Regions from separate parts of the Bacillus sp. BSL6 genome, predicted to be linked through region 4. Evidence: predicted binding sites of a transcription regulator. Region 4 holds the regulator's gene; each other region holds the start of a gene.
What was found. The regulator Rex, encoded in region 4, represses fermentation and respiration genes when NADH is low (regulators of the CRP and FNR family bind a similar motif). The targets are predictions, from matches to a motif close to TTGTGAAATATTTCACAA.
Positions count from the first base shown of each region.

Region 1: RCJ96_RS00130 (L-lactate dehydrogenase) is a predicted target of Rex. The motif match lies at 2,042-2,059, and genes of this name have one in related genera.
Region 2: RCJ96_RS23655 (DUF1641 domain-containing protein) is a predicted target of Rex. The motif match lies at 4,418-4,435, and genes of this name have one in related genera.
Region 3: RCJ96_RS23300 (L-lactate dehydrogenase) is a predicted target of Rex. The motif match lies at 5,920-5,937, and genes of this name have one in related genera.

Region 1 covers NZ_JAVGCW010000001.1:681-8,118, forward strand. Annotated here, with positions in the region: tRNA gene RCJ96_RS00035 (tRNA-Leu) at 11-91, shown strand; tRNA gene RCJ96_RS00040 (tRNA-Gly) at 121-195, shown strand; tRNA gene RCJ96_RS00045 (tRNA-Leu) at 212-300, shown strand; tRNA gene RCJ96_RS00050 (tRNA-Arg) at 304-377, shown strand; tRNA gene RCJ96_RS00055 (tRNA-Pro) at 388-461, shown strand; tRNA gene RCJ96_RS00060 (tRNA-Ala) at 478-550, shown strand; tRNA gene RCJ96_RS00065 (tRNA-Met) at 571-647, shown strand; tRNA gene RCJ96_RS00070 (tRNA-Ile) at 652-728, shown strand; tRNA gene RCJ96_RS00075 (tRNA-Ser) at 746-838, shown strand; tRNA gene RCJ96_RS00080 (tRNA-Met) at 866-942, shown strand; tRNA gene RCJ96_RS00085 (tRNA-Asp) at 944-1,019, shown strand; tRNA gene RCJ96_RS00090 (tRNA-Phe) at 1,032-1,107, shown strand; tRNA gene RCJ96_RS00095 (tRNA-Thr) at 1,122-1,197, shown strand; tRNA gene RCJ96_RS00100 (tRNA-Lys) at 1,208-1,283, shown strand; tRNA gene RCJ96_RS00105 (tRNA-Gly) at 1,297-1,367, shown strand; tRNA gene RCJ96_RS00110 (tRNA-Ile) at 1,378-1,454, shown strand; tRNA gene RCJ96_RS00115 (tRNA-Asn) at 1,462-1,536, shown strand; tRNA gene RCJ96_RS00120 (tRNA-Ser) at 1,544-1,634, shown strand; tRNA gene RCJ96_RS00125 (tRNA-Glu) at 1,641-1,712, shown strand; gene RCJ96_RS00130 (L-lactate dehydrogenase) at 2,175-3,119, shown strand; gene RCJ96_RS00135 (S8 family serine peptidase) at 3,291-7,438, opposite strand, start outside.
Region 2 covers NZ_JAVGCW010000009.1:128,334-135,771, forward strand. Annotated here, with positions in the region: gene RCJ96_RS23635 (thioester domain-containing protein) at 293-1,213, opposite strand; gene RCJ96_RS23640 (aldo/keto reductase) at 1,321-2,160, opposite strand; gene RCJ96_RS23645 (MFS transporter) at 2,177-3,340, opposite strand; gene RCJ96_RS23650 (winged helix-turn-helix transcriptional regulator) at 3,715-4,059, shown strand; gene RCJ96_RS23655 (DUF1641 domain-containing protein) at 4,495-4,935, shown strand; gene RCJ96_RS23660 (NAD(P)/FAD-dependent oxidoreductase) at 4,980-6,158, shown strand; gene tyrS (tyrosine--tRNA ligase) at 6,502-7,438, opposite strand, start outside.
Region 3 covers NZ_JAVGCW010000009.1:56,196-63,633, forward strand. Annotated here, with positions in the region: gene RCJ96_RS23265 (thioredoxin family protein) at 1-202, opposite strand, end outside; gene RCJ96_RS23270 (toprim domain-containing protein) at 206-550, opposite strand; gene gcvH (glycine cleavage system protein GcvH) at 1,255-1,638, opposite strand; gene RCJ96_RS23280 (arsenate reductase family protein) at 1,680-2,045, opposite strand; gene RCJ96_RS23285 (hypothetical protein) at 2,467-2,994, opposite strand; gene RCJ96_RS23290 (phosphatase PAP2 family protein) at 3,138-3,785, shown strand; gene RCJ96_RS23295 (PTS transporter subunit IIC) at 3,842-4,855, opposite strand; gene RCJ96_RS23300 (L-lactate dehydrogenase) at 4,878-5,828, opposite strand; gene RCJ96_RS23305 (spore coat protein) at 6,074-6,322, opposite strand; gene RCJ96_RS23310 (hypothetical protein) at 6,336-6,521, opposite strand; gene RCJ96_RS23315 (hypothetical protein) at 6,724-6,966, shown strand; gene RCJ96_RS23320 (permease) at 7,226-7,438, opposite strand, start outside.
Region 4 covers NZ_JAVGCW010000019.1:7,531-14,968, forward strand. Annotated here, with positions in the region: gene groL (chaperonin GroEL) at 1-443, opposite strand, end outside; gene groES (co-chaperone GroES) at 482-766, opposite strand; gene RCJ96_RS27040 (CPBP family intramembrane glutamic endopeptidase) at 1,168-1,917, shown strand; gene RCJ96_RS27045 (YdiK family protein) at 1,914-2,105, shown strand; gene RCJ96_RS27050 (redox-sensing transcriptional repressor Rex) at 2,135-2,764, opposite strand; gene RCJ96_RS27055 (ABC-F family ATP-binding cassette domain-containing protein) at 2,952-4,886, shown strand; gene tsaD (tRNA (adenosine(37)-N6)-threonylcarbamoyltransferase complex transferase subunit TsaD) at 5,306-6,322, opposite strand; gene rimI (ribosomal protein S18-alanine N-acetyltransferase) at 6,322-6,765, opposite strand; gene tsaB (tRNA (adenosine(37)-N6)-threonylcarbamoyltransferase complex dimerization subunit type 1 TsaB) at 6,779-7,438, opposite strand, start outside.

The DNA.
Region 1 (7,438 bases), on a different contig from region 4:
AACAAAATATGCGGGTGTGGCGGAATTGGCAGACGCACTAGACTTAGGATCTAGCGCCTTTGGCGTGGGGGTTCGACTCCCTTCACCCGCACTTTTAATAAAATAACTCATACATGTCTTGCGGAAGTAGTTCAGTGGTAGAATACAACCTTGCCAAGGTTGGGGTCGCGGGTTCGAATCCCGTCTTCCGCTCCAATTTTCAATATGACATGCCGGGGTGGCGGAACAGGCAGACGCACAGGACTTAAAATCCTGCGGTGGGTGACCACCGTGCGGGTTCGACCCCCGCCCTCGGCACCATATGCGCCCGTAGCTCAATTGGATAGAGCGTTTGACTACGGATCAAGAGGTTAGGGGTTCGACTCCTCTCGGGCGCGCTTTTATTAACGGGAAGTGGCTCAGCTTGGTAGAGCACCTGGTTTGGGACCAGGGGGTCGCAGGTTCAAATCCTGTCTTCCCGATATTCCCAAAAAACATGGGGCCTTAGCTCAGCTGGGAGAGCGCCTGCCTTGCACGCAGGAGGTCAGCGGTTCGATCCCGCTAGGCTCCACTTATCTTAATATCATTTATGGCGGTGTAGCTCAGCTGGCTAGAGCGTACGGTTCATACCCGTGAGGTCGGGGGTTCGATCCCCTCCGCCGCTACCATAAAGGACCTTTAGCTCAGCTGGTTAGAGCAGACGGCTCATAACCGTCCGGTCGTAGGTTCGAGTCCTACAAGGTCCACCATTAGAAGTTTATATCTCGGAGGTATACCCAAGTTCGGCTGAAGGGATCGGTCTTGAAAACCGACAGGCGGCGAGAGTCGCGCGGGGGTTCGAATCCCTCTACCTCCTCCATTTTTTCTTAATTAAATATTTTATCGTCGCGGGGTGGAGCAGTCTGGTAGCTCGTCGGGCTCATAACCCGAAGGTCGCAGGTTCAAATCCTGTCCCCGCAACCAAGGTCCCGTGGTGTAGTGGTTAACATGCCTGCCTGTCACGCAGGAGATCGCCGGTTCGACCCCGGTCGGGACCGCCATTTTTACATAAAGGCTCGGTAGCTCAGTCGGTAGAGCAGAGGACTGAAAATCCTCGTGTCGGCGGTTCGATTCCGTCCCGAGCCACCATTTTGAAGTCGCAAGCCGGCTTAGCTCAATTGGTAGAGCAACTGACTTGTAATCAGTAGGTTGGGGGTTCAAGTCCTCTAGCCGGCACCACTTTCAAAATGAGCCATTAGCTCAGTTGGTAGAGCATCTGACTTTTAATCAGAGGGTCGAAGGTTCGAGTCCTTCATGGCTCACCATTTACAATTTAATGCGGGTGTAGTTTAGTGGTAAAACAAGAGCCTTCCAAGCTCTGGTCGAGAGTTCGATTCTCTTCACCCGCTTTTCAATTATGGGCCTATAGCTCAGCTGGTTAGAGCGCACGCCTGATAAGCGTGAGGTCGATGGTTCGAGTCCATTTAGGCCCACCATAATTGTTCCGCAGTAGCTCAGTGGTAGAGCTATCGGCTGTTAACCGATCGGTCGTAGGTTCGAGTCCTACCTGCGGAGCCATATTTATAGAGAAGTACCCAAGTGGCTCAAGGGGCTCCCCTGCTAAGGGAGTAGATCGCGAACGCGGTGCGAGGGTTCGAATCCCTTCTTCTCTGCCAGTAATTGGCCCGTTGGTCAAGTGGTTAAGACACCGCCCTTTCACGGCGGTAACACGGGTTCGAATCCCGTACGGGTCATACTAAAAGAGATAGCATAATCTGCTATCTCTTTTTTGTTGTGTAAAAGTGGACTTTGGATAGTCTGCTTTTTTATGTTGTCATTATTGTCGAGTCTTGTCGATAAGTCGATATTCCTTGTCGAATCGCCGATATAATTTGATTTACGGTCGATATATTATAAAAATCGTTGATATATTTAAATAATCGTCGATATAATTTCACTTACCAATAAAAATGGAACTATTTCACGTTCACAATCTAAAGAAAACGCCTCCATTGAAATGGATTCCATACCTGATCCAATAACTTTACACTCTATGTGAAAAAGTTCACAAATAGGTCATAATTTGTGAATTAATTCACAATAATACGTGCTACAATATGAGTGTAAAGAAGTTAAACAACATTAAATTAGTATTTTAATTAATTACTTAAACAATCATAAAAAATATATGTGAACAATAGAGAGGGGAAATTACCATGAAAAAAGGTATCAATCGTGTAGTATTAGTAGGAACAGGAGCTGTAGGTTGTAGTTATGCTTACTCAATGATCAACCAAGGTGTAGCTGAAGAATTCGTATTAGTAGATGTTAATGAAGCAAAAGCAGAAGGGGAAGCAATGGACTTAAGCCATGCGGTACCATTCTCTCCATCACCAACAAAAGTTTGGAGCGGTAGCTATGCAGATTGTAAAGATGCAGATTTAGTAGTTATCACTGCTGGATTACCACAAAAGCCAGGTGAGACTCGCTTAGACTTAGTTGAGAAAAATACAAAGATCTTTAAACAAATCGTTCGCGGTATTATGGATAGCGGATTTGATGGAATCTTCTTAATTGCAACTAACCCAGTTGATATTTTAACTTACGTAACTTGGAAAGAATCTGGTCTACCAAAAGAGCGTGTAATCGGTTCTGGTACTACTTTAGACTCTGCTCGTTTCCGTTACATGTTAGGTGACTACTTAAATGTAGATCCACGTAACGTTCATGCTTACATCGTTGGTGAACACGGTGACACTGAACTTCCAGTATGGAGCCACGCTACTATCGGTGTACAAAAACTAGAAACAATCTTAGCTAACAACGAACAGTACAAACAAGAAGACTTAGACAAAATCTTCGAAAACGTACGTGATGCAGCTTACCATATTATCGAGCGTAAAGGTGCAACTTACTACGGAATCGGTATGTCACTACTTCGTGTAACTAAAGCAATCTTAAGCAATGAGAACAGCGTATTAACTGTATCTGCATACCTTGAAGGACAATACGGTGAGAAAGATGCTTTCGTAGGTGTTCCAGCTGTTATTAACCGCGATGGTGTACGTGAAATCGTAGAACTTGAGCTAAATGAAGATGAAAAAGCGAAATTCGCTCATTCTGTAAAAGTATTAAAAGAAACAATGGCACCAGTACTATAATAATTGCTAAATAGTTCAGAGGCGGGAAACTGCTTCCTACCTCTGAATTTATATAATTTCATATAAATTCCTTTTCCGGTTTCCCTTGTATATCCCCAATATACCCCTTTTGCTGGATCAGGGTCGTTTATAGAAAAGAGCACTCTACTTTATATAGAGTGCTCTTTATTATTATTTTTTAGGCGTTAATCCCAATTTCTTTAAAATATCTGCCAGTGTACCGCTTTTTGATTTTTCAGCAGCTGTTTGTGATTTAGATGCATCGGGACCTTTTTTCAAGAAGTTCTTTTCAACGAAGCGAATATCTTTTTCGTCAACAATACCATCTTTGTTTAGGTCACCGTCTTTCACAGATACTCCTTTTTTACCATAGTTGCTAGCGATAATTTCAGCATCTTTTATATCAATTACTTTATCTCCATTTACATCACCGGCAAGGTTTTCATCAAGGCGTGCATAATAATATTGGCCAAGCAGCTTACCATCTTTTTCAGTACCTAATTTTGTTGTTAGGCGACTTGTTAAATGCCCTGGTACTTCTACAAATAAGTTATAGTCACGTTTATTAACAGGAAGTCCATTTAGTTTGAAGTATCCGTATTTGTCTAGTGAGCCTTCAAACTTATGACGGTAAGAATCAGTTGCATATACTTTTACGCCAAGCTTTGTATAATCGAATTTCTCATCTAAATAGCCACGTTCATTTAAGAATGCACCAGGTTTAATATTTCCTTCTACTAGTGAGTTTAAAGACATAACTGAGAATGTTTGGTCTTGAAGGACACGCATTCTATTTGGCTCTGTTTCTCCTGGTTTCCAGTATACAAACACTGGTGACTCTAATTGAGCATTTGCCTCATAAAACTCATCATTTTCTACTTTGAACGTTACATCAATGAACGGGAAGTCACCATCTAATCCAGCGAAGTTTTTATCATCAATAGCCCCGCCTACTGTAACAGAACCTTCTTCTAGTTTCAGTTCATTTACTTTTGCTGTTACCCCTTTTTCAGAAAGGAGTTTTTCAAAAGCAGGATTCAATTTCGCATTTGCAAATTTGAAGTTCTTCTCTAGGAATTTTACGTTAAATTCCCCAGCAACGAATTGTTTTACGTGTTTCGCGTTTAGGGTTACTGTGAACTCGTCCCCTTTATATAATTCTTTTTTATCATAATTAGCCTTTGCATATTGAGCTCCTTGCTGGATAAACCAATAATTATTTACACCGCTTGGATAGTCAGGACCTGCAGTTGCATAATCGAAAATATACACGCCTGTGTTCATTGGACCTTCCACTTTAAAGGATTCAGGAGTAATGCCAACTTTAAAGTCCCCATTTGCATCAATAGGTAAAAACTTATGCAAGTATGGAGAATAGTCATAATACATAACTCCGTTTGCTTCTTGCGTAATGTTTAACCCTTTTCCTTTTAAGTAGTCAATGTTTGAATCATACACATTTCCTTTAATCCAGAGTGCTTTTTTACCATCTTCTACTGTATAATTTTCTTCATTTAACTCGTAAATACCAGGTTTTAATCCAGTTAATTTCACTTCTGGCGGTGTGTTATCGATGATGACATAATCACCTTTCACACGTGCTTTCCCATCTTTATCATAGCCAACAAATTCAATTGTGTAATCGCCTTCTGGTAAATCAATTTTCTCATCACCGATTGGTTTTGCAGGATCATTTGTAAAAGGATATACTTTTCCGCTAAAGAATGCATCTAAGTAGTAATAAACATCCGTTTGCAGTCCACTCGTGTTTAACGTCCCAAGGAAGCCAAGCGCTTTATTTGTTTTTGAATCTTTCACGATAAGGTCTAACGTTTCCAGATTGCTGTTTAATTGGAATGCCCCGTGCACGTATGATTCGCGGTAAGGATTAAATTTAGTTGTATCCGTTGAAATAGATTTTCTAGATAGAACAGCGTCTTCAATACCAGGTTCTGATACACGAATAGAGAACGGAATTTGGTACGTTTCTTCTTTATTTTTCGTATTTGTAATATGAATATATCCTTCATATCGGCCTTGTTTTACACCGGCTGGAACATTAATTTTTGCTTCAATTTCACCTGATTTGCCAGCATCAAGTGTAATTGTTTCTGGAACAGAAACTTTTACACCGTTTGCGGTAGCGTCGTTAATAGAAGAAGATGCTGGTGTATAAGAAATTTCTGTTTTAAATTCTTTTTTCTCTTGTTTATTATGGTTTTCCACTTTTATATTTCGTTTTTGTTCAAGAGCTTCACCGTCTTTTTGATAGAACTTCCCGAATGCAATGGATCCAGTTTCTTCAGGGACTTCAATTACTTCATCATTTACAACTGTTTTTGTTGTATCTAGCACTTTAAAACTAGTTTCCGTATGAACGGCGTTGTACGCATCTACTCGTCCAGCTCCAACTTCATATACGGAATACTTTTCTTTTAAATCATCAGCTGTGTTCATAAGAGACGCCTTTACAGCGAATGGAGAGTATTCGGGGTGTTCTTGTAAAATAAGAGCAGCAACGCCCGCGATATGAGGAGAAGCCATAGATGTTCCTTGCATACGCTCGTAGGAAACGTCATAGTTTTCGCCCTCTTGTGGGTCGTTAATATATTCAGGTACTGTTGAAAGTACAGCAACACCAGGAGCTGTAATATCAGGTTTAATATCATCATTTGATGTAACAGGGCCGCGTGAGCTAAAGTCTGCAAGATGATCGCCTTCTGTTTGAATATAAGTAAGTTCGTCAAAAGTAAAGGATGTATTACCTTGTTCGATTTGAGCTTTTAGTTTTTCACCGTCTTCTTTCGTTAGGCGGAATGCTAGAATGTATTTTGTACTTTCGCCAACATAGAAAGGAATCTCTCCATCCACATTGTTATAAATAATAACGGCTTTTGCACCAGCTTGTTTTGCATTTGCGATTTTTTCATCAAATGAGAGTGTACCGCGTGCAACGAGAGCGATTTTTCCTTTTACATCTTTTTTACTAAATTCATCAGGCGTACCGATTCCTACCGATTCGATAGATAACGTTTGTCCCTTGAAATCTTCTATTTTATCAGTGAAGTTTTTGCCAAATAAAATCAAGTTAGGGAATTGTACTTGTCCAGCATGACTTGATAGTTTCGGTAAGGAAATAGAGCTATCACTAGCTCCAACCGTAATCGCAAAGGGAGAAGCACCTGGTGATCCGAGTGTCGCTGGATTTGGTCCAGAGTTACCAGCGGCAACGACTGTAACGACACCAGAAAGCATTGCGTTGTTAACAGCGATAGACGTTGGATCAAGCGGATTGTTGCTCTCATCACCTAACGATAAGTTAATGACGTTCATACCGTCAGAAATAGATTTATCGATTGCAGCAATAATACCTGAACTAGCTCCACTTCCGTATGGACCGAGTACACGATAGTTATATAGTTCAATGTCAGGTGCAACACCTTTTACTGCGGAATCTGATGTGTTTTTCTTTTGCGCAGAAACGATACCTGCTACGTGAGTACCATGCGCGGTGTAGAAGGAAGAGCCACGATCATCAAATTCAGGAGCGCCAGATTGTTGCCATTCTGTATAAGTTGTTTCCATCGGATCTGCGTCGTTACTAATAAAGTCCCAACCTTTTACGGAGTTTGGATCTATCTTGCTAGAATCTTCGCCAGGTTTTGCGCGATAGCCTTTATACACGTCTTTTAAGTCAGGATGATTGTAATCAATACCTGTATCTAATACACCAACTTTAATTCCTTTTCCGGTAATACCTTCGCTATGTAACTTATCGACCCCAATTTGCGGAATGCTATCTGTTAGTTTTTGAGGTGCTTTTTGCTCAGATTGTTTTGGTAAATTTAATTTCACTTCGTAATCTTTCCAAATACGTTTTACAACACCAATCCGCAACAATTCTTCTACTGTATTTGCAGGTAATGTCAGCGCAACCCCATTTATCGCATGTTTATAAGAACGTTTAATTTGTACAGACTGGAAATTCCCTGACTTTACTGATGGGCTGAAATGATAAAGACGTTTTAGTCCTTTTTGAAATTCCTCATGTTCTTGATCAATACGTGCTTTTATATTTTCAGGAGCAGCTTGTAACCCTTTTTCTTTTTGTTTTAATTCATTAATCTTTACTGGAGCTGTTTGAAATTCTACAATGATATTTACAGGCTCAGAACTACTCGTATTAATATCAGGCGAGATAGTAAAACCAGGGTTGGCATCTAACGTTTGTAATGCCTGACGCTGTTCTTTAGAAAGTTTTGATAGTAAAGACTGGGCGTTTGAAGAGTCAATTTGGTTAATAGGATTTTCAGCAAGTA
Region 2 (7,438 bases), on a different contig from region 4:
ATAAAAATAGCAATAGAATCTTACATTTTCTTCATATATGACCATCTATAGGTAGTTTTTCCAACTGAATTTTACACGCTTTCTACTTTGTTTGATAGCCTTCCCAATCAGAATGATGTTACAATTTTGTGAATTTAATTCATTAATCGTAACGTTTAGATTTTATTATATTTTGTTATTTCTAAATAGTTTTTCTACCATTAAAACAGTGTTTTATATAGTGAATAATTATTTTGATATAACTTTAAAATTCATATATAAAAAGCATTGGTTAACACCAATGCTTTCATCCTTACCTTTTATATTGATTCGGTTTATGTGGTTCGTTTGGAGTATGTGGTTTATTATTATCATGACCATTTCCTTTTTTCCAACTCACTGATAACTCCGGACTTGTTTCTTCTTCACTACGCTCAAGTAATACAACTGCATTTTGAATTGTTGGTGTACCTTTATGTGCAATCCCTTGTAGCTTCGTTAATTTCCCTATTACTTTAAAGCTAAAACCACCAGCTGGTGTTTGTTTCGGAATTAAAATGCGGAACTTTTCTCCTACATTAAATTCTGTTTTTGTTTCGCCTTTTTCATTTACAAATTTCGCTCCTGCTGGTGCACCTGTTGCTTGCACTTTATACGTTCCACTTTTTGCATTTGTTTCTACTGTATATAAGCCTGTTTCAAAGAAATCATTTTTTAATACTGCTTCTTGTTCTTCTGTAGGAGTTACACTCATTGTAATTTCTTGTAACTCTTCACTAGCGCTTGCTTTTGCAACGATATCTTTCGTTACCTTTTCTACATTTTTATTGCGGAAATCTAAATCATTAATATCGATTTGCTTTAAAGCATTCCATACTGCAAGCTGCGTTGCATAATGAGCTTCTCTCCAATCAGAAACACCTAATTCTTGCGGGCTCTTTTGTGGATATCCATTTAATAATACACGGTATACGTTAATATCCACTTTCCCCATTTCCGGTAAATCTTGACCGCTTGGAGATTTTAAATCTACATTTAAGCAAAAAGCAATTTTGCCATCTGCCGTTTTAATAAGCTCTGTTCGGATTGGTTTCTTCTTAGACTTACTATAACTCCAATCCATTTGATACTTTGTATGGTCCATCACTTCTGCGAATGCTTTTTGAAGCGGGAATAACACAAATAAAACACTTAAAAACATAGCTAAAAGTTTGAACGATTGCTTTATATTCATGTTTACAGCCCCTTATAACAAACTTGATACTAAGTAGTATTTATTTAGAAACTATTTTTATGCAAAAAAAAGAGTGCTTTTACGCACTCTTCTTTCTTACCCTAATCTTAGAAATCGAAGTTATCAGGATCTGGACCAACGCGGTGATTTTGGTTTAACGCATCGATTTTTTCCATATCTTCTTTCGTTAATTCAAAGTTAAATACATCAGCATTTGCAATGATGCGGTGTTCTTTCGTTGATTTTGGAATTGTAATTACTCCATTTTGAAGATCCCAACGTAAAATCACTTGCGCTGTTGTTTTGCCGTGTTTCTCAGCAATCTCTTGTAATGTTTCGTTATCTAATAATTGACCTTGCATTAATGGTGACCATGCTTCCATTTGAATACCTTGTTCTTTACAGAAAGCTTGTAGTTCTTTTTGTGTTAAACGAGGGTGGTATTCTACTTGGTTAATCATTGGTTTAATTTCTGCATCTTTCATTACATCTTGTAAGTGATGGATTTGGAAGTTACTTACACCAATTGCACGTACGCGCTTTTCTTTATAAAGTGTTTCTAACGCTCTCCACGTATCTTTATATTTTCCTTCTGAAGGCCAGTGAACAAGATATAAATCTAAATAATCTAGTCCTAATTTTTTTAGACTCTCTTCGTATGCAGCGATTGTTGTTTCATATCCTTGGTCAGCGTTCCACACTTTTGAAGTGATAAATAAATCTTCTCTTGAAATACCAGTTGCTTCGATACCTGCACGAATTCCTTCACCTACAGCTTTTTCATTTCCGTAAATTGCAGCTGTATCAATGCTGCGGTACCCTGCTTTAATTGCTGATTTTACAGCTTCTACAAGTTCTGGTCCTTCTTCTACTTTAAATACACCTAAACCGAACCAAGGCATTTCTACACCGTTATTTAATACTGCTTTACTTTGTAAGTTTTTCATTTTATTTTCTCTCCTTTTATTTTACTTGATCTCTTTTTTCTAATGTCATGCTCCACGCTGTTAAAATAACAGCGGCTACTACCATAAGGCCGCCTACCCAAGCAGTATGGATTAATCCTAACGAATTCGTTACAAGGCCACCTATATAAGAACCTAAAGCGATTCCTCCGTTAAATGCGGCAATATTAATTGCTGAAGCAACATCCACCGCACTCGGAACAAAACGCTCTGCCAATATAACTACATATACTTGTAGCCCCGGAACATTCATAAATGCGAATAGTCCCATGAAAATAATTGTGATTAATCCAGCTACTTTAAATGGCGCTGTAAATGTTAAAACAAATAATATAATCGCTTGAATTAAGAACATGTAAAATAGCGCTCGAATCGGATTATGATTCGATAATTTTCCGCCAACCATATTCCCTATCGCAATTGCAATTCCATACACTAATAAAATGATGGTAACGGTACTTGCTTCAAATCCTGTTACTTCTTGTAATAATGGAGATAAATACGTAAATGTTACGAATGTACCGCCGTATCCAAGTGCAGTAATAATGAAAACTAGTAATAGTCTTCCGTTTTTAATGAGTTTGAATTGATCACGAAACGATACAGGTACACCATTTTTTAAATTAGATGGGACTAGTATGCTGTTTGCGATAAAAGCAATAATTCCAATTACGACAATCGCCATAAATGACGCTCTCCAGCCAAATTGTTGACCGATAAACGTTCCAATTGGCACACCTGTAATAGTCGCAACTGTTAATCCAGTAAACATAATGGCAATGGCGCTAGCACGTTTATTCTCTGGGACGATTGCGGCCGCAATTGTAGATCCTATCGACATAAACACACCATGTGCAAAAGCAGATACAATCCTTGCGATAATTAATATAGTGAAACTTGTTGCTACTGCCGCGATCCCATTACCAATAATGAAAATAACCATAATCCACATTAATAATGTCTTTCTCGACATACTAGCCGTTAGCGCTGTTAAAACAGGAGCTCCTACTGCCGCCCCTAACGCATATAGGGAAACAGTTAAACCAGCTGTTGTAACCGAAACATTTAAATCTTTTGAAATAGATGGTAATAAACCGACACTAATAAACTCGGTCGTCCCAATTCCAAATGCACTAATTGCTAGTGCTAATAAAGCAAACATACTTCTTCGATTCGTCTGAACTTCCGAAGATGGTACTGTATATGAACTCAATTGAATTCCTCCTTATTACAAGAAATCCAATCATAATAGTGCGATAAAAAGGCCCTTTTATCTTCTAAAAAAATATATTTAATCTCTACAAATGCTATTATGAATGGTTTCATTCTTTTTTTGAAGAACGCACTTTAAAGTACGATAGGCACCAAAAAGTAACATAGTCACTTTTCAGTACCGTACTACTCATTTGCCTCTTACATGTGCTATTATGAAACATATTTAACATGATAAAAAGTACGTACTTTAAAGTGCTATAGGTACTAAAAAGTAACATTTGTATGATTTAACTTATTTTACTCACAATGGGAGGGTTTCATATGAAGCAATACAATATTCCTGTAGAGGCAACTTTAGAAGTTATCGGCGGCAAATGGAAAGTTGTTATCCTTTGTCACTTAACGAAAGGTACAAAGAGAACGAGTGAATTAAAACGCTCAATGCCTGGTATTACACAAAAAATGTTAACACAGCAATTACGTGAATTAGAAGACGACGGCGTTATTCAAAGAAAAGTATACAACCAAGTCCCGCCAAAAGTAGAATATTCTCTTACTGATTACGGTTGGTCTTTAGAATCCATTCTTGATTCTCTTTGTTCTTGGGGCGAATGCCATCTTGAAAAAGAAGGTAAGACATCGATGCTAATTGCGGAAGGTGAATAATAGGAAAAAGGAAAAAACGAACATGAATTTGTTCATTTTTTCCTTTTTTTCTTATTATATATGTACATTTCTAACTGAAACAAAATATTTTATACGCTTTCATACCTTGTCAGTACTACGTTATACGCTCGATATCAAATAATTAGGAATCATTTTTATGTTAACATAGGTGTATATAGTATATAATATAGGATATATATTATATACACTTTCCGGTAACGGAGCTTTTCCATTATGCGGACAAGCCATATATCGGACAGTTCATAAATAATAAGTAAGACGTTATGGTTTTAGATTTATGTTTGCAACTTAGTTGCTGTCATAAATTTAAAGGCATTTTATTGTGTTTTGTGAAACTTTGTGTAAAGTTTCGTAACCGTTTACTATCTTACTTATCAAAAATAAGAGTATTGCTATCGTAAAGGAGAATTGGAGATGCCAGAAACTATGACTCAAACAAAGCCAGAACAAGAAACTGTACAAATTTCTGCTAGCCAAGGACAACTTGATGTACTTGATCAGTTGTTAAAACCTGAGGTACAAGAATCATTAACAACACTAGTAGAACAGCTTCCAAAATTAACTGAGCTTGTTAACATTTTAACTAAGTCTTATGACTTCGCTCAAACTGTTGCTACTGATGAAGTATTAAAAAGCGACACTGTTGGTGCAATCACAGAGCTTGTAGAACCTGTAAAAGATACAGTAAAAAGCATGGCTGCTACTGCGATCGAAGCGAAAGATCGTGCTGACGAAAGCAACGAAGTTATCGGCCTATTCGGTCTTTTAAAATTACTAAAAGATCCACAAGCACAAAAAATGTTCCGCTTTGTGAACGCATATCTTCAAATTAGTGCAGAACGTAACAATAAATAAGTTAACTTATAACAACAATTAGTAAAGACGGGGGATATCATACTATGTCAAAACAAATTGTCATCTTAGGCGCTGGTTATGGCGGTCTTCTTGCCGCTTTAAACGTACGTAAATATTACAGCAAATCAGAAGCACAAGTTACAGTGATTAACCAATACCCAACACACCAAATCATCACTGAACTACACCGCCTTGCAGCTGGTAACGTGTCTGAGCAAGCAGTTGCAATGCCACTTACAAAGCTTTTCAAAGGTAAAGATATTGATCTTAAAATCGCAACAGTTGAGTCATTCTCAGTTGATAGCAAAGAAATCAAATTAGCTGGCGGCACTACTTTATCTTACGATGCACTTGTAGTTGCTTTAGGAAGTAAAACTGCTTACTTCGGTATTCCAGGACTAGAAGAAAACAGCATGGTATTAAAATCTGCTGCTGATGCAAACAAAATCTACAAACACGTTGAAGACCGTATTCGTGAATACGCGAAAACGAAAAACGAAGCTGATGCTACAATCGTAATCGGTGGTGGCGGATTAACTGGCGTTGAGCTAGTTGGTGAGCTTGCTGACATTATGCCTAAACTTGCAAAAAGCCACGGTGTAAATCCAAAAGAAGTTAAACTTCTTCTTGTTGAAGCAGGTCCAAAAATCCTTCCAGTATTACCAGACCACTTAATCGAACGTGCAACTACTAGCCTAGAAGCACGCGGCGTTACATTCTTAACTGGTCTTCCTGTAACAAACGTTGCTGGCAATGAAATTGACTTAAAAGACGGTCAAAAACTTGTTGCTAACACATTCGTTTGGACGGGCGGCGTTCAAGGTAACCCACTAATCGGTGAATCAGGTCTTGAAGTAAACCGTGGTCGTGCAACAGTTGATGCATACCTACAATCTACTTCTCACAAAAACGTATTCGTTGCTGGAGACAGCGCTGTTGTCTTCGCTCCAGACGGACGTCCATACCCACCAACTGCACAAATCGCTTGGCAAATGGGTGAGTTAATTGGATACAACTTATACGCAGCACTAGAAGGCAAAGCATTCGAAGAGTTCGCACCTGTAAACTCTGGAACACTTGCTAGTCTAGGACGTAAAGATGCTGTTGCTACAATCGGAGCAAGCAATACTCCACTTAAAGGCTTACCAGCATCATTAATGAAAGAAGCAAGTAACGTTCGTTACTTATCACACATTAAAGGTCTATTCAGCTTAGCTTACTAATCTGAATATAAGCCCGAATCATGCCCTGCATGGTTCGGGCTATTTTTATCCCACTTTAATGGGCAGTAAGACCCCCCACCTCAAAATTCAGCGAAAGCAAAGCAGTTAGTTGGGGGATCAACTGCCCATAAAAGTCCGATTGGTGAGGGCTAATAATCAGTGGGGATGAGGAAAACCCCCACTGATTAAAGTTTCACTTTATCCGTAATTTTCTCTAACTTATTTATTCGGCAGAAGAATAATATAACCCTTTTAATTATCTAAATTTACTGATTATTTTATGTCCAAATTGTGTATACGAAAAGATGGAAGTATTCTTCCTACTCCCATCCTTTCACACAAACTATTCGCCTAACTTCACAAGACTGTAATTCTTCTTCCCTTTACGAATAATAATGAATCGTCCATCAAATGAATTCTCTACCGTAACATCCGTACCTACATCCGTTACTTTTTCGCCATTCATAGAAATAGCTCCGTTATTAATATCTTCACGCGCTTGTCGTCTAGATGGTTCAATACCTAAATCAACTAGCCATTCTACAATGTTTTTCGTCTCTTTTGAAGACTGGAATGTTGGCATTTCTTTAAAGCCTTGTTCAATTTCATCAGCTGTTAACGATTTAATATCTCCGCTAAATAACGCTCCTGTAATTTTCACAGCTTGTAGCAATGCTTCCTCTCCATGAACGAATTTCGTCATTTCTTCCGCTAATACTTTTTGCGCTTCACGTTTATGAGGCTCTGTTTCTACCTTCACTGCCAATTCATCGATGCGCTCTTTCGTTAAGAATGTAAAGTATTTCAAGTATTTAACGACATCACGGTCATCTGTATTTACCCAGAACTGGTAAAATTCAAATGGTGTTGTTTTTTCAGGATCAAGCCAAACTGCACCACCTGCTGATTTACCAAACTTCGTACCATCTGATTTCAATAATAACGGAATCGTCAATCCAAATACTTTTGCTTCGTGCCCTTCTAACTTACGAATTAAATCTAAGCCACTCGTAATATTCCCCCATTGGTCACTACCGCCAATTTGCAGTTGAACATCTTCTTTCGTGTATAAATGATGGAAGTCCATCGCTTGCAAAATTTGGTACGTAAATTCTGTGAAAGAAATTCCTGTATCTAAACGACTTGCTACGATGTCCTTTGCTAACATGCTATTAATGCTAAAGTTTTTCCCGTAATCACGTAAAAACTCAATAATATTTATTTCATGAGTCCAATCGTAGTTATTTACCATCTTCACTTCGCTATTTCCGCCAAAATCA
Region 3 (7,438 bases), on a different contig from region 4:
ACTCTTTCGCGAAATGCGGAGCATAATTTAAATCTAACATCCCAATTTTCAAATCTTCAATTGTCATCTCAACGACTGTTAACATCTTTTTTGCTAATTGGCATGTTCCACACATTGGAGTATATACATATAACACTGTTTTTTCTTCGTTCTCTATTAGGGCTGTAGCTTCGGCTCCTGTCCAATCAATCACTTCTATCATTCCTTACCGTAAATATTCTGTATAAACGTCAATGTCAGCTCCCCATAATACATTTGCTAAGTGTGAAGATGGCGCTGTTGCCACTTCCCGGTACGAGCGATCAATATAAATATGCTCTGCTTGCGGAAATTCTTTTCGAAACTGTTTCCTTAACTTTTCTCCAGCATCATCAGCATCCACTAGCACATACACTTCCTTATCAAAAAACTGATCAACGAGCTCATCCATTTTCGACAAACCAATTGTACCATTTGTACAAACAATTTCCACTGGTTCCCGAATAATAGATTCAATCTTTCTTCTATCTGATGTACCTTCTACAATAATGACTTTTTCTACATAAATCATATGTCATCACCCGATCACCATATACTATACAACCTTTAACTTAGTATATAGTATATTCGTTATTTTCATGTTGTTTCCTGTTTATTTTTGCAAAAGAAAAGCGCAAGCGGCTCGTTCAGAACAGAAGGGCATTGGAACTCCTGAACTAGAGGCGCCTTTTGCCTCAAGTGAAGGAGTGAAATGACCGACTGTTCTAGCCGCTGGAGCTGGATCATAATAAAAAGCGCAAACGGCTCGTTTAGATTGTGAGAGGGATGGAGCTTCTGACGCAAAGGCGATTTTTGCCTTGCAGGAAGAAGTGCAGCCACCGAACAATCTAGCCGCTGGAGCTGGATCATAAAGAAAAGCGGAACCGACTGCTTAGCCCTGTTGGCTAAGGTTCTTTCGCACAGAAGACGCTTTTTGTCTTCTCGTGCGGAAGGTTCTTAGACATGAAGGGCTAGGAGGTGGAGCTGGACAATGAAAAGTGCAAGCGCTCGTTCAGAACAGGAGGACACCCGAACCCCTGAACTAGAGGCGCCTTTTGCCTTGCAGGAAGAAGTGCAGCCACCGAACAATCTAGCCACTGGAGCTAGACAATAAAAAAACAAAAATTTTTTTCAAAAAACGTTCTTCCACACGATAATTAGTATATGATTCTACGTTCATTATTTTACATAAAATAAAAAAGGACAGCACAAAGGCTGTCCTTCATTCGACTATAATTAGTCTTGGTTTGTCATTTCTGCATATTTTTCAGCAGTTAATAACTTTTCAACTTGGCTTGCATCAGAAAGTTCAACTTTAACCATCCATGCACCCTCGTATGGAGATTCGTTAACAAGTTCTGGTTGGTCACTTAATTCTTCGTTTACTGCTACAACTTTACCGCTTACAGGTGCGTATAATTCAGAAACTGTTTTAACAGATTCTACGCTTCCGAATGGCTCGTCAGCTTCGATTGTTGCACCTACTTCAGGAAGTTCAACGAATACGATATCGCCTAGCTCACTTTGTGCAAAGTGAGTAATACCGATAACAACTTCATTACCTTCAGTTTTTACCCATTCGTGTTCTTCAGAGTAACGTAAATTATTTGGAATGCTCATGACTGTACCTCCAGTGAATGTATTAATTATGTAAAAATACCTTATTGGTACTTTTTCCACACACTTTCAAACTGCTCTTCGTTAAAACCAAGTGTTACCTTCGTTCCATCTGTTACAATTGGACGTTTAATCAACATGCCATCAGATGCTAAAAGCTCGTACATTTCGTCTTCACTTGCATCTTTTAACTTATCTTTCAGACCAAGTTCACGGTAACGCATTCCACTTGTATTAAAGAATTTTTTTAATGGTAATTCACTTTTTTCATGTAAATTACGTAAATCTTCTTTTGATGGTGGATTTTCAACAATATGAATCATCTCATATGCTACATCGTTTGCCTCAAACCATTTCTTTGCTTTTTGACATGTGCCACACTTTGGATATGAATAAAATGTTACTGTCATAAATTCACCTACTTTTTTACTAACCTTTACCTTTATCATATAGAAAACGTTTTATTATTTCAAACGATTATTCGCTAAACTTTTACTTATTTCGTGATAATTTTTAATAATCCTGCAAATTTTTCTTATTTTTCCGCCATTTGTTAAGAAAAAATAAATATATATTTTTTTAGATTTTTCTCTCATTCTGTATCGAACATATATGTTAAACAAACGTTTGATTAACTCACTATTTTTCTTTGTTCACTCTTTTAGCTACATCGTTTTCTTTCTACCGAACATATATGTTAAACAAACGTTTGATTAAATTCCTATTTTCCCTTGTTCACCCTTTAGCTACATCAATTTCTTCCTACCGAACATACATCTTAAACAAACGTTTGATTAAAAAAATAAGAAGCCTCTTTTGCAGGCTCCTTCATTATCTATTCAAATAATCTGCAATTGTTTGAAATACGACGATATACATATTATGAATACTTTCTTCTGTATTTCCGCCATTAGATAAACCAACTGCCCATTGTTGTCCTTCACCACTTCCGATATTTGCAAACCCTTGCGTATACATCGCATTTACATCTTTTCGGGCACTGTTATACTCTATCCCTTTTGTAATAAAAATCGAATATGATTTATCTTGTAAACCGATAAAAAATACTGGTTTCTTTAGTGATGAAAATACATTTTTATACTGATTTGTTGAGGCTTCTTGAAAGTGATCTTTCATTATTAGAAAACCATCTACTTCCTTAGATTTCTTTTCCAGTTCCTCTAACTTCATTTCCTCAAACTTTACATTCCTAAACGTATCTTTCGGTTTTTCTCCAACAACTCCAATTACGAGTGCTCTTCCGTTATATTCTAATTTCTCTCCTTCTTTATCCTTTGCACACCCAGCACTCGCTAGGCATATCAATATAAAAACTAAGAAATACGATAAACGCTTCATTCAGCACCCTCCCCTTCTTTTCAGTCAAGTGACAAAAACGTAAGGTTCATTCAAGAAAATGTAAGCAAAATCGATAGCCCAAATTACGTTTCTATATTATAATCAATTGAATTTACTTACATTACTAAACATAGGAGATTATCATGAAGAAATTTAAACTTTCATCTTTTCTTCCGTTAAGTTATATACTTCTACTCGTACTCGTAAGTCCCCTTTACGATGTATTAAATAAATCGGCTGTTCACGCAGTAGATGTCACAACTGTAGTAGATGATTGGATTCCATTTGTGAAAGCATTTATTATTCCTTATTTACTTTGGTTTCCTTACTTATACGGCGCACTTATTTATTACTGCTTTGCAGATCGAAAACAATATTATGTCACTTTAAGTAGTATCATTCTTGGAAAACTTGCTTGTTTTTCCATTTATTACTTTTGGCAAACAACTGTACCACGTCCAACAGTCGTTGGATCAGACGTATTTTCCGAATTAGTTCGCTATATTTATAGTATCGATCAACCGGTGAACTGTTTCCCTAGCATTCACGTTCTTACTACCTTTATCATTATGTTAGCTGCCTTTAGACGTAGAGAACAACATGCTTTTGAATATTACATTCTTACCTTCTTCGGTACGCTTATTATTTTATCAACGCTATTTACGAAGCAACATGCATTTGTAGACGCCATTTCTGGAATGACGCTTGCAAGCATACTCTACTTCGGCGTTCAGCTTTTATTAGCAAAAGAAACCGTACGTGTTCTAGTAAAACAAAATCATAAAATGTAAAAAGCAGACTGTGGCTTCTCAGTCTGCTTTTCTCTATATAAAAGGAGATTTTTAAGTTAAGATTGCGGTACAGTCATATCACCAGAGTGAATACGACCTGCTTTTTTAAGAGCAATGTAAAGTATATAAGAAACAGCTACTGGAATGACGATATAAGTGATTACCATCGCTGGGACAACTTCCCATCCTTCGCTGGAAATTAAATTAATTGGTGCGATAAGAGAACTTAATCCAAGACCTGCAATTTCTTTTCCTGCTTCCAGTTGGAAAATTAATGCGGATACTGGACCAACTATAGCACTGGCGACGACAGTTGGGACGAGAATCATTGGATTTTTAGTGATATTTGGCAACTGTACTTTCGGAGTACAAAGTGCTTGAGCTAATATGCCGCCTAAATTGTTTTCTTTCGCTGAGATAACAGAGAATCCGATAAACTGAGCAACGCAGCCTGCAAGAGCAGCACCACCTGCAACACCGTCTAAGCTAAGTGCGATCGCTAGCGCAGCTGATGAAGCTGGAGAGATAAGTAATAGTCCCCAAACAACTGCAATGACGATAGAAGCGATAAACGGGCTACCAGCTGAACTATCTTTAATGAAAGCTCCAACTGCGTTTAAAACAGGAGTGATATTATGAGATAACCAAATACCTACTAAACCAGAACCTAATATTGCCGCAAATGGAACGAGCATCATATCTAACGCAGTTTTTCCACTTAAACGTTTGCCAATATATACAGCTAAAGTCGCTGTTAATAATGCACCGATTGGTTCACCTGTTTTAATAATTAGACCTGCTTCAGTAATGGAAATGGATCCGGCACCAATCGCTCCAGCTACCATAGCCGAGAAGATTACAAGTCCGTTTGCACCGAGCATAAAAGCAATTCCCGCCCCAATGGCTGGTGCCATAAGTGATTTTGCAACAACTCCGATTGTAATAAGCAACGGAATATCAACAATTCTTCCTATATTTTCGATTAGTAAACCAATTCCAAGGGATACGAAAATACCTTGTGCGATTCCAGCTGATGCTTTAAATACACGAGACATTATATATTCCTTCATTTGTTTCACCTTCTCCTATAAGTTAGTAACCAATTGTTTTCATATAATCACGTAAAATATCGTTTGATTTTGCGAATCGAGATTCTTCATCCTCTGTTAAATTTAGTTCTACAATTTCTCTTATACCATCTCTAGTAATAATAGCTGGCACTCCTGTACAAATATCATATTCACCATACTCACCATCTAAAATAGCTGATACAGCAATGACACGATGATCATCGTTAAAGATTGAGTTTGCAATATATGCTAGAGAATTTCCGATTCCGTAATAAGTAGTACCTTTTCGTTTATAAATTTCCCATCCGGCTTTCGCAGTCTTCTCAACGATTTCATCTAAATCTATTTCACCAAATCGTTCTTTTTGTTCTTCTAATATTTGCAGAATTGGTTTTCCACCAACAGTTACGTGTGACCAAGCAACCATTTGAGAATCACCATGTTCTCCTAATGAATACCCATGAATACTACGAGGATCTACATGTAACATTTCAGATAAAATTGTTCGTAAGCGAGAAGAATCTAGTGATGTACCAGTACCGATCACACGATTTCTAGGTAATCCAGATAATTTCCACACTTCATATGTAATAATATCAACTGGGTTTGATGCAAGTAAGAAAATACCATCAAATCCACTTTCCATTACGCCGCCAACAACACTTTCCATAATCTTTGCACTCGCTCCTAAAGTATCTAAGCGACTTTGTCCTGGCTTTGGTGCTGGTCCTGCTGTAATAATAACAATGTCCATATCTTTGCAGTCTTCATAACTTCCTGCATATACTTTTGTTCTTGTATTTGTAAAGTTAATGCAGTGTGATAAATCCATTGCTTCCCCAACTGCACGTTCATGATTTATATCAATTAATAATAGCTCTTCGCAAATGCCTTGATTGACAATGGAATATGCACAACTTGATCCAACTAATCCAGTACCGATAATTGCAATTTTTCTTGTATGTCTTTTCATAGCAATCTCTCCTAATTGATCATATAATCTATTTCTTTTGTTCCTTACACTCCTAATTATAGAGGTTCCCACAATAGAAACCATGGATACTTTGTGAAATATTGAGCAAAGTTTTTGTCCTTTTTGTGAATTGTTATATTCCATTTTCGTCATATTTGTTACAACTGGAAAAATATTTATTATGTATTTATTGACATATACAAAAAGAAAACGAGCGAATAGATTCGCTCATTTTCTTTTTCCTGTTATTCCGCACTTAATTGGCTTTTTAATTGTTGTACAATCATCGGATTTGCAGGTGCTGCCGGCTTGTAATAACTCTTTTGCTTTGCGTATTCATACATATTACGTTGGCGAATTTCATCTTGATTACGAATTTGAATTAACGTTTGGTGTAACTGTTCATTATCAGACTGAGCAATATAATTTGCATAACTTGTTAAACTTGCATTTAATCCTGCTAAATAATCATTTACCATATCTTTTTCATTCATGTTCCGCTTCCTCCTATCCTAGGAAAGTCATTAATTGTTGCTTCGTATTTCGTGCATCTTGCGCATCTTTTTGTAGCATTTGTTTCAGTTGTGGATCCGTACATGTCTGTGCATACTGCTCCAACTTGTTAATAATTGTTGCATGTCCACCAATTAAATGACGTAAGTTTTCTACTTCAAGCTCTGTTAAGTTTTGCATAGGATACTCCTACCTTTCTTCTTTCATTCCCCTTTAGTATTCTGTTCTTTTTAAATCGTATTCATGAAAAAGCTTTCTTACATTTCACATCTATTTATAAATACAAAAAAATGTTACAATTACAGAAAAATACAAATTTTCAAAAGGTCACCTTACACTAACGATAGCATCTCAAAACAAACCATAGTAGGTAGGTGTGCTTATGCAAAAATATTTTAAAATTATCTTCTTTATCGTCTACACCATTCTATATGTAAAATTATTAATTGATGTATTAACTTTAAAACCACTATTCACTTCTATCCCTTTACATATGTTATTTCTCATTTGTTTTTTACTCATTGCGCTTAACAATTATAAAAATCGTAACACTACATTTTTCCTATTGTTTATTAGTGCAACTCTATTAGTAAGTATTAGTTTCATTAAAAGTATTCTTATATAAAGGAGCAATGAACATGAAAACACACGACTTCCTTACAGAAATCCAGAAGGGCTCTGAGCCTAGTCCCTATCAAGATCCCTTCGTATTCGGCTTCGTTTGCTTTTTCTTAGCAATATATACATTTTTCAAACCTGCAAAATAATATCATTTAACAAGAAAAAGCCTCTAAACCACTAGAGGCTCTTTCTCATCTAATCTTTTGGACTCATACGCACTAAAAAACCTTAGAATCGCTTCTAAGGTTTCCGGCTATCCATATTCAAGACACTATACTGATGAGCAACGAAAAAATTAATAATATAACTACCAACCCGCCGGTTATTCTTGCTATAAATTTCTTTTGTTCGCCCGCACTTGAAACGATAAAACGGAAATATAATATACCACCTATCGCAATAAGAATACATTCCGATATGATACTAATAGCCGGAAATCTCCACAATCCAAAACCAAGCATAGGTAAACCCCCGTA
Region 4 (7,438 bases):
GCAGCTACTTGTGCGATAGAAGATTTACCTTCGATTGGTTTAGAAATCGTTTTTAATTCTTCTACTGCAGCAACTACAGCTTTTTCGATACCTTTACGAAGACCCATTGGGTTCGCACCAGCTGTTACGTTTTTAAGACCTTCACGAATCATAGCTTGTGCTAATACAGTTGCAGTTGTTGTTCCGTCACCAGCTACATCATTTGTTTTGCTAGCAACTTCTGCTACTAATTTCGCACCCATGTTTTCGAATGCATCTTCTAATTCAATTTCTTTTGCGATTGTTACACCGTCATTTGTAATAAGTGGTGAACCGAATTTTTTCTCAAGAACAACGTTACGACCTTTTGGTCCAAGCGTTACTTTTACTGCATTTGCAAGAGTGTCGACACCGCGAAGCATCGAACGACGTGCTTCTTCACTAAATTTAATATCTTTTGCCATAATAATTGACCCCCTTGGATTTTTTAAGATTTATATAATTAACCGATAACTGCTAAAATGTCACTTTCACGTAAAATCAAGTAGTCTGTACCTTCATATTTCACTTCAGTACCTGCATATTTTGAGAAGATGATAAGATCACCTGCTGCTACCTCTAAAGCAACACGCTCACCATTTTCAAGCACTCGACCAGTACCTACTGCAATAACTTTACCCTCTTGTGGTTTTTCTTTTGCTGTGTCTGGTAATACAATACCACTTGCTGTTTTTTCTTCCGCTTGAACAAGCTCAATTACAACGCGATCACCTAATGGCTTTAGCATGAACAATAACCTCCTCATTTTGTTATGTAAATTTTATTTATTAGCACTCAAGTCACCCGAGTGCTAACACACTTATAATAATAAATAATCTCAATTTCTTTTGCAAGTAAAAAAATCATAATTTTTTCGCAAATTACGCTATAAATTTTTCTATATAGAGTTCCTCTTCTTCTACCTTTACTATATGAATCGTTGTTTCCACTACTCGTATGTTACAATATGAAAGGACACCCTAAGTTGTTTTCGCTACACACACAACTTTCTCCTGTCTTCTATTATAATTTCAAATAAGGATTTACAAAAAAAACATAATTTAAGTAAGGTTTATATCGTAGGTAGCATATTTACATGTTATCCTACCTTATCTCATACACTAGAGTTAGAAAGGATGGTTAAACCATTTGAAAAAACAATATTGGTGGGTTATCGTTACATACATTTTAATGCAGTTATCATCAATTGCTGGATTACCACTTCTCCTGAAAACTGGGCTTTATGATAACAGGGGATTCACTAGGGAAGAGAAATTTCAACTCATAACTGGTCACTGGGCAATCATTAGCTTCTTTATTGCATTATGTATCGTACTTTGGTTACTTAGAACAGATATTCGCGACAGACATTTAGATACAAAGCGTTCTACTGTTCCAGCTACGATTGGTTGGATTTTTATCGGGTTCTTCTTAGCATTTTTCTCGCAAAGTATTGCTGGTATGATTGAAATGTATGTATTAGGTATTAAACCTGGATCTGAAAATACAGCGAGACTTATGGATATCGCAAGAACGACACCTTGGTTCCTTATCGTCATCTCTATAATAGGACCTATTTTGGAAGAAATCGTATTTAGAAAAATTTTATTTGGTACACTTTATAAGAAGTTTAACTTCTTTATTGCCGCTATCATTAGTTCCCTTGTATTTGCGGCGATTCATTTTGATTTTACTCACTTATTGGTATACACTGCTATGGGGCTCGTATTCGCCTTCTTATATGTAAAAACGAAGCGTATTATCGTTCCAATCGCAGCGCATGTTGCAATGAATACATTAGTTGCAATTGCTCAAGTTTTAGTGAGTAACGAACAAATTCAAGAAATGATTAAAGAAGCTGAAAAAATGCAAGGCTTTATCGGAGGATTTTTAGTATGAGAAACTCACCATTGTTCATGGCTGCATTGTACTTCCTTCTAGGATGTATCTTTACACGCTTCGCCATTACGAACGTAACAGATACAATTTGGAATATATGGACAATACTATTTGCAGTTATGGCAACGATTGATTTTAATTTGGCACTTCGCCTTATCTTAGTTAAATTCACAAAGAAAAAACAATAATAAAACGCAGAGGTCGCTTCCTCTGCGTTTTATTGTGGATAATTCTTCAAAAAGTAAACTAATGTTTGTAACTCTACTGCTAAATCAATATGATGAATTCTTATATTGTCTGACACATTTAATCGTGCTGGTGTGAAATTCAAAATACCATGCACGTTTGTTTCTGCCAATCTATCAGCTACAGATTGTGCTACTGTAGCGGGTACTGTTAATATTGCCACTTGTATATCAGATGATAAACGTTCTTCTAATTCATCTAAGTGATATACAGGAATGCCTCCGATTTCTGTTCCAACTTTCTCTTCACTAATATCAAACGCCATTTCAATTTTTGTATTATTGTTTTTCGTGAAATTATAATGTAAGAAAGCGGTCCCTAAATTACCTACTCCAATAAGCGCTACACGTGTTATATCATCTTGGTCGAGTGTTTCACGGAAAAATGATAATAAATAATTTACGTTATATCCATATCCTTTTTTCCCTAATGCTCCAAAGTATGAGAAATCTCTTCGAATCGTTGCGGAATCAACCTTTACCGCTTCACTTAATTCGGCTGATGAAACACGTTGCTTACCAGACAAAGATAAGTTTTGGATAAATCGATAGTATAGAGGCAATCTCTTAGCAGTGGCTTGTGGAATTTTCTGCTGCTCCATATAACCTCTCCTCTCTTCCTATCTTTATTCATATGCTTTAATCAAATACAGAAGTTTAGCACTTATTAAATTCCTTGTATAATAGAAAGAAGAAGTATTCTCTCTGTATTTTAAACTATACACTATTTTTAGTATGATTGAGAAATATAAACATGGCAAAGTTAAGAAATTATTTGAGGTGAAAACATTGATTTTATTACAAGTAAACGCGCTTTCGAAATTATACGGTGCAGAAACGATTCTTTCAAATATAAAATTAGAAGTTCAAACGAAAGATCGTATCGCATTAGTCGGACGAAATGGCGCTGGAAAATCTACATTATTAAAAATAATAGCGGGTGAGCTATCTCATGATGGTGGAGAAATTATAAAACCGAAAGATGTCTCAATTGGATATTTAGCTCAAAATACCGGTTTAGAAACATCTTTAACAATTTGGGATGAAATGCTAACCGTCTTTACACACTTGCAGCAAATGGAGATAAAACTTCGAAGGCTAGAGCAAGAGATGGGAAAAGAAGAAAACTTTTCAAACGAGGCTACATATGAAAGATTATTAGCTGATTATGACCAATTACAATTAGATTATAAAGATCAAGGTGGCTATCAGTACGAAGCAGATATCCGTTCGATTTTAAGTGGTCTTGGCTTCCCAGTTGAAACGCACCAGACGACGATTTCGACATTAAGCGGTGGACAAAAAACACGATTAGCTCTCGGTAAATTATTATTAACAAAACCAGACTTACTTATTTTGGACGAGCCTACAAACCATTTAGACATAGAAACATTAACATGGCTTGAACAATATTTACAAGGTTATCCTGGGGCAATACTAATCGTTTCCCATGACCGTTATTTCTTAGATAAACTTGTTACACAAGTATATGAAATTTCGAATAAAGAAAGTAGACGATTTGTTGGTAACTACAGTAAATATTTAGACTTAAAATCAGCACTATACGAGCAAGAAATGAAACGTTATGAAAAACAACAAGATGAGATTGCTAAGCTAGAGGACTTCGTTCAAAAAAATATAGCTCGTGCATCTACGACAAAACGTGCGCAAAGCCGCCGTAAACAATTAGACCGTATGGAATTATTAACAAGACCATTAGGGGATTCTAAGTCAGCTTCCTTCCACTTCGATATTGAAAAACAAAGTGGAAATGATGTTTTACAAGTAAAGGACGCAACTATCGGCTATGATAAGGATCCAATTATTGAACATGTAACAATGCGCTTAACTCGCGGAGATAGTGTTGCTTTAGTTGGTCCAAATGGAATTGGGAAATCCACATTATTAAAATCCATTGTGAATAAGTTACCACTATTACATGGTGAGGTTTCTTTCGGATCTAATGTCTCTGTTGGTTATTATGATCAGGAACAAGCTAATTTAACATCTTCTAAGCGAGTTTTAAATGAGCTATGGGATGAATATCCACTGCAACCTGAAAAAGAAATTCGCACGATATTAGGTAACTTCTTATTCACAGGAGATGATGTATTAAAGCCAGTATCTTCTCTTAGCGGTGGACAAAAAGCTCGTTTAGCTCTTGCCAAACTTATGATGCAAAAATCGAATTTATTAATTCTCGATGAGCCTACAAACCATCTTGATTTAAATAGTAAAGAGATTTTGGAGAATGCTTTAATTGATTATCCTGGTACCCTTCTCTTTGTATCTCATGACCGCTACTTTATTAATCGTGTAACGACGACCGTTGTTGAGTTATCAACAGAAGGTGCACAGGAATATTTAGGGGACTACGATTACTACGTTGAAAAGAAAAATGAGATGATTGAACGTGCTGAATTTGAACAACAAGAACAGCAAGAAAATCAGGCACCTGTTCAAAAAACTGTAGCTCCAGAAAAATTAAATTATCTCGAAGAAAAAGAGCGCAAAAAGTTGGAGCGTCAACGTACTCGAAAAATCGAAGAACTAGAACAAAATATTGTACAATTTGAAGAAGAAATTGCTACGTTAGAAGATCAACTTTGCTTACCAGAAATATATGCAGATTATGAAAAGGCTAGTGAAATTACAACGAAAAAGCAAACACTACAAGAACAACTTGATGCTTGTATGGCAGAATGGGAAGAATTGCATTTATAAGAGTATAAATAAGAAGGATGTCTCATCAGTCGGGATTTTTGACGATGAGACATCCTTCTTATCTTCTAGCCATGGTCAACCTCTATTGCATAAACGATTCGACACGAGGTATCGATTTGCCGACAAGGTTTGACAATATTAGCCTCCCTTATAATAAGGGCATATTTCAAAATGTTTTTTAGAGATACCTTTTTCGTTTTTATTTCCCGAAAAAGGATAGATTCAAAGGTCAGACTTCATCTATTTTATCCACAAGTTTATACACATATCCACCTTTATAAAATAAACATCTAAATAACTTTTCCACATTATCCACAATCAATAAAAAAGTTATCAACATTTTATATACACAACAAAACCCACATTATCAACAGATAATATGGGTTTTATCCACAAGCTGTGGTTAATTTTGTGCATAACTATGCTTCGATATCTAATCCTGGATTTGCATTTAAAGCTAATGTAGCACGTTTTCCTTGTTCATATGCAATTGTACCTGCCGCTGCAATCATTGCTGCATTATCTGTACATAAAGATAGGGGAGGAATAATTAGCTCTACATTTTCTTTTTGTGCAAATTCTGCTTCTAAACGTGCACGCAGTCCTTTATTAGCAGCTACTCCACCAGCAAGAAGCACTTGCTTTACGTTATAAGCATCCGCTGCACGAGATGCTTTCGTTACTAATACGTCAATTACACTCTCTTGGAAACTTGCTGCTAAATCTTCCGGTGCAATTTCTATCCCGCGTTGTTTTGCGTTATGCACAGTGTTGATAACTGCTGATTTCAATCCGCTAAAACTGAAATCATATGAATCCGGTTCAAGCCATGCGCGAGGTAAATCGATTGTTGGTTTCCCTTCATGTGCAAGGCGATCAATATGAGGACCACCTGGATATGGCATAGATAACGTACGAGCTACTTTATCATATGCCTCTCCTGCTGCATCATCTCGCGTTTCACCAATTACTTCAAAGGAACCATGTTCTTTCATATAAACAAGCTCTGTATGTCCACCAGATACAACAAGTGATAGTAATGGGAATTGAACTTCTTTTACTAAACGATTCGCATAAATATGGCCAGCGATATGATGAACACCAACTAGGGGGATATCATGTGCAAATGCCACTGCTTTCGCTGCGTTCACCCCTATTAGAAGCGCTCCTACTAAACCAGGTCCTTCTGTGACAGCAATTGCATCAATATCATCAAATGTGATATTCGCTTCTTTTAACGCCTCTTCTAACACAACTGTAATTTCTTCTACATGATGACGGGATGCAATCTCTGGTACAACTCCGCCAAAACGTTTATGACTTTCAATTTGTGATGCAACGACATTTGCAATAATTTCCGTTCCATTTTTAACAACTGCTACTGCTGTTTCATCACAACTTGTTTCAATACCAAGTATAATCGTATTTTTTTCCATTATATATTCACCCACATTACGAGACCATCTTCCTGATTGTCTGCATAGTATCGTTTACGAATTCCACCATTTTGAAATCCGTATTTTCTGTATAACTGTTTTGCTACTTCATTTGATACACGTACTTCAAGTGTCATCGTTTTTACACCTAGAGTTTTCGCTTCGGAAATAACTTCTTTTAATAAAGCATCTCCTAGCTTTTGACCTCTGTATTCTGGTAAAATAGCTATATTTGTTATATGCGATTCATCAATAATTATCCACAATCCACAATACCCAATTACACGACCATCTTTTTCTAGCACAACATAATGTGCATGTTCATTCATCGTTAACTCACGTTGAAAGGCATCTGCAGTCCAAGGAGTTGAAAAAGATGCTTCTTCAATAGCTACAATTTGAGCAATATCATCGAGTTCCATCTTTCTAAATATCATATCCATCCTCTGCAAGCTCCTACTTGTTTTGACTTTCTAACCACTTTGTTTCAGCTTCAGCTAAACGAAGGTAACTAGGAACAAATGAATGTACATCTTGTTCTTCTTTTTGTAATCCTAAGAACGCTAGCTCACTTGGTCTTGGGTTATTTTTAGTGAAAGGAGCAAAGACAGCTTGATTGCCTAAATGTTCGATAATTGTTTCTTTGTGTAGTTTCACATCGTTACCAATAAATAAAACAGGCTTTCCTTTATCTTTTAACATTTGCAACCAGTCTACAATAAGGATGATTCGGTCTTCCTCTATAGAAGTTAAATCCTCTCCTTCATATGTATATAAGCCAGTATAAATTTGTCCACGTCTTCCATCGAATAAAGGACAGATTAATCCATCAAAATTAGCTCCGTTTGCAGCCACTACTTCTAAACTTGATACACCTACAATTGGTATTTGAAGTGACCAAGCTAATGTTTTGGCAGCTGTCACGCCTATACGAACACCTGTATATGATCCTGGTCCAGCAGCTACAACTATTTTAGTTAATTCTTTTGGTTTTACACCGCATTCTTTTAACAGTTGTTCTACAGCTGGCATAAGACGCACAGAATGATTTTTTGTTAAATTTGTAATGATTTCCCCAATTACGTTTCCTTCTTCAATAAGGGATACACCCATTAC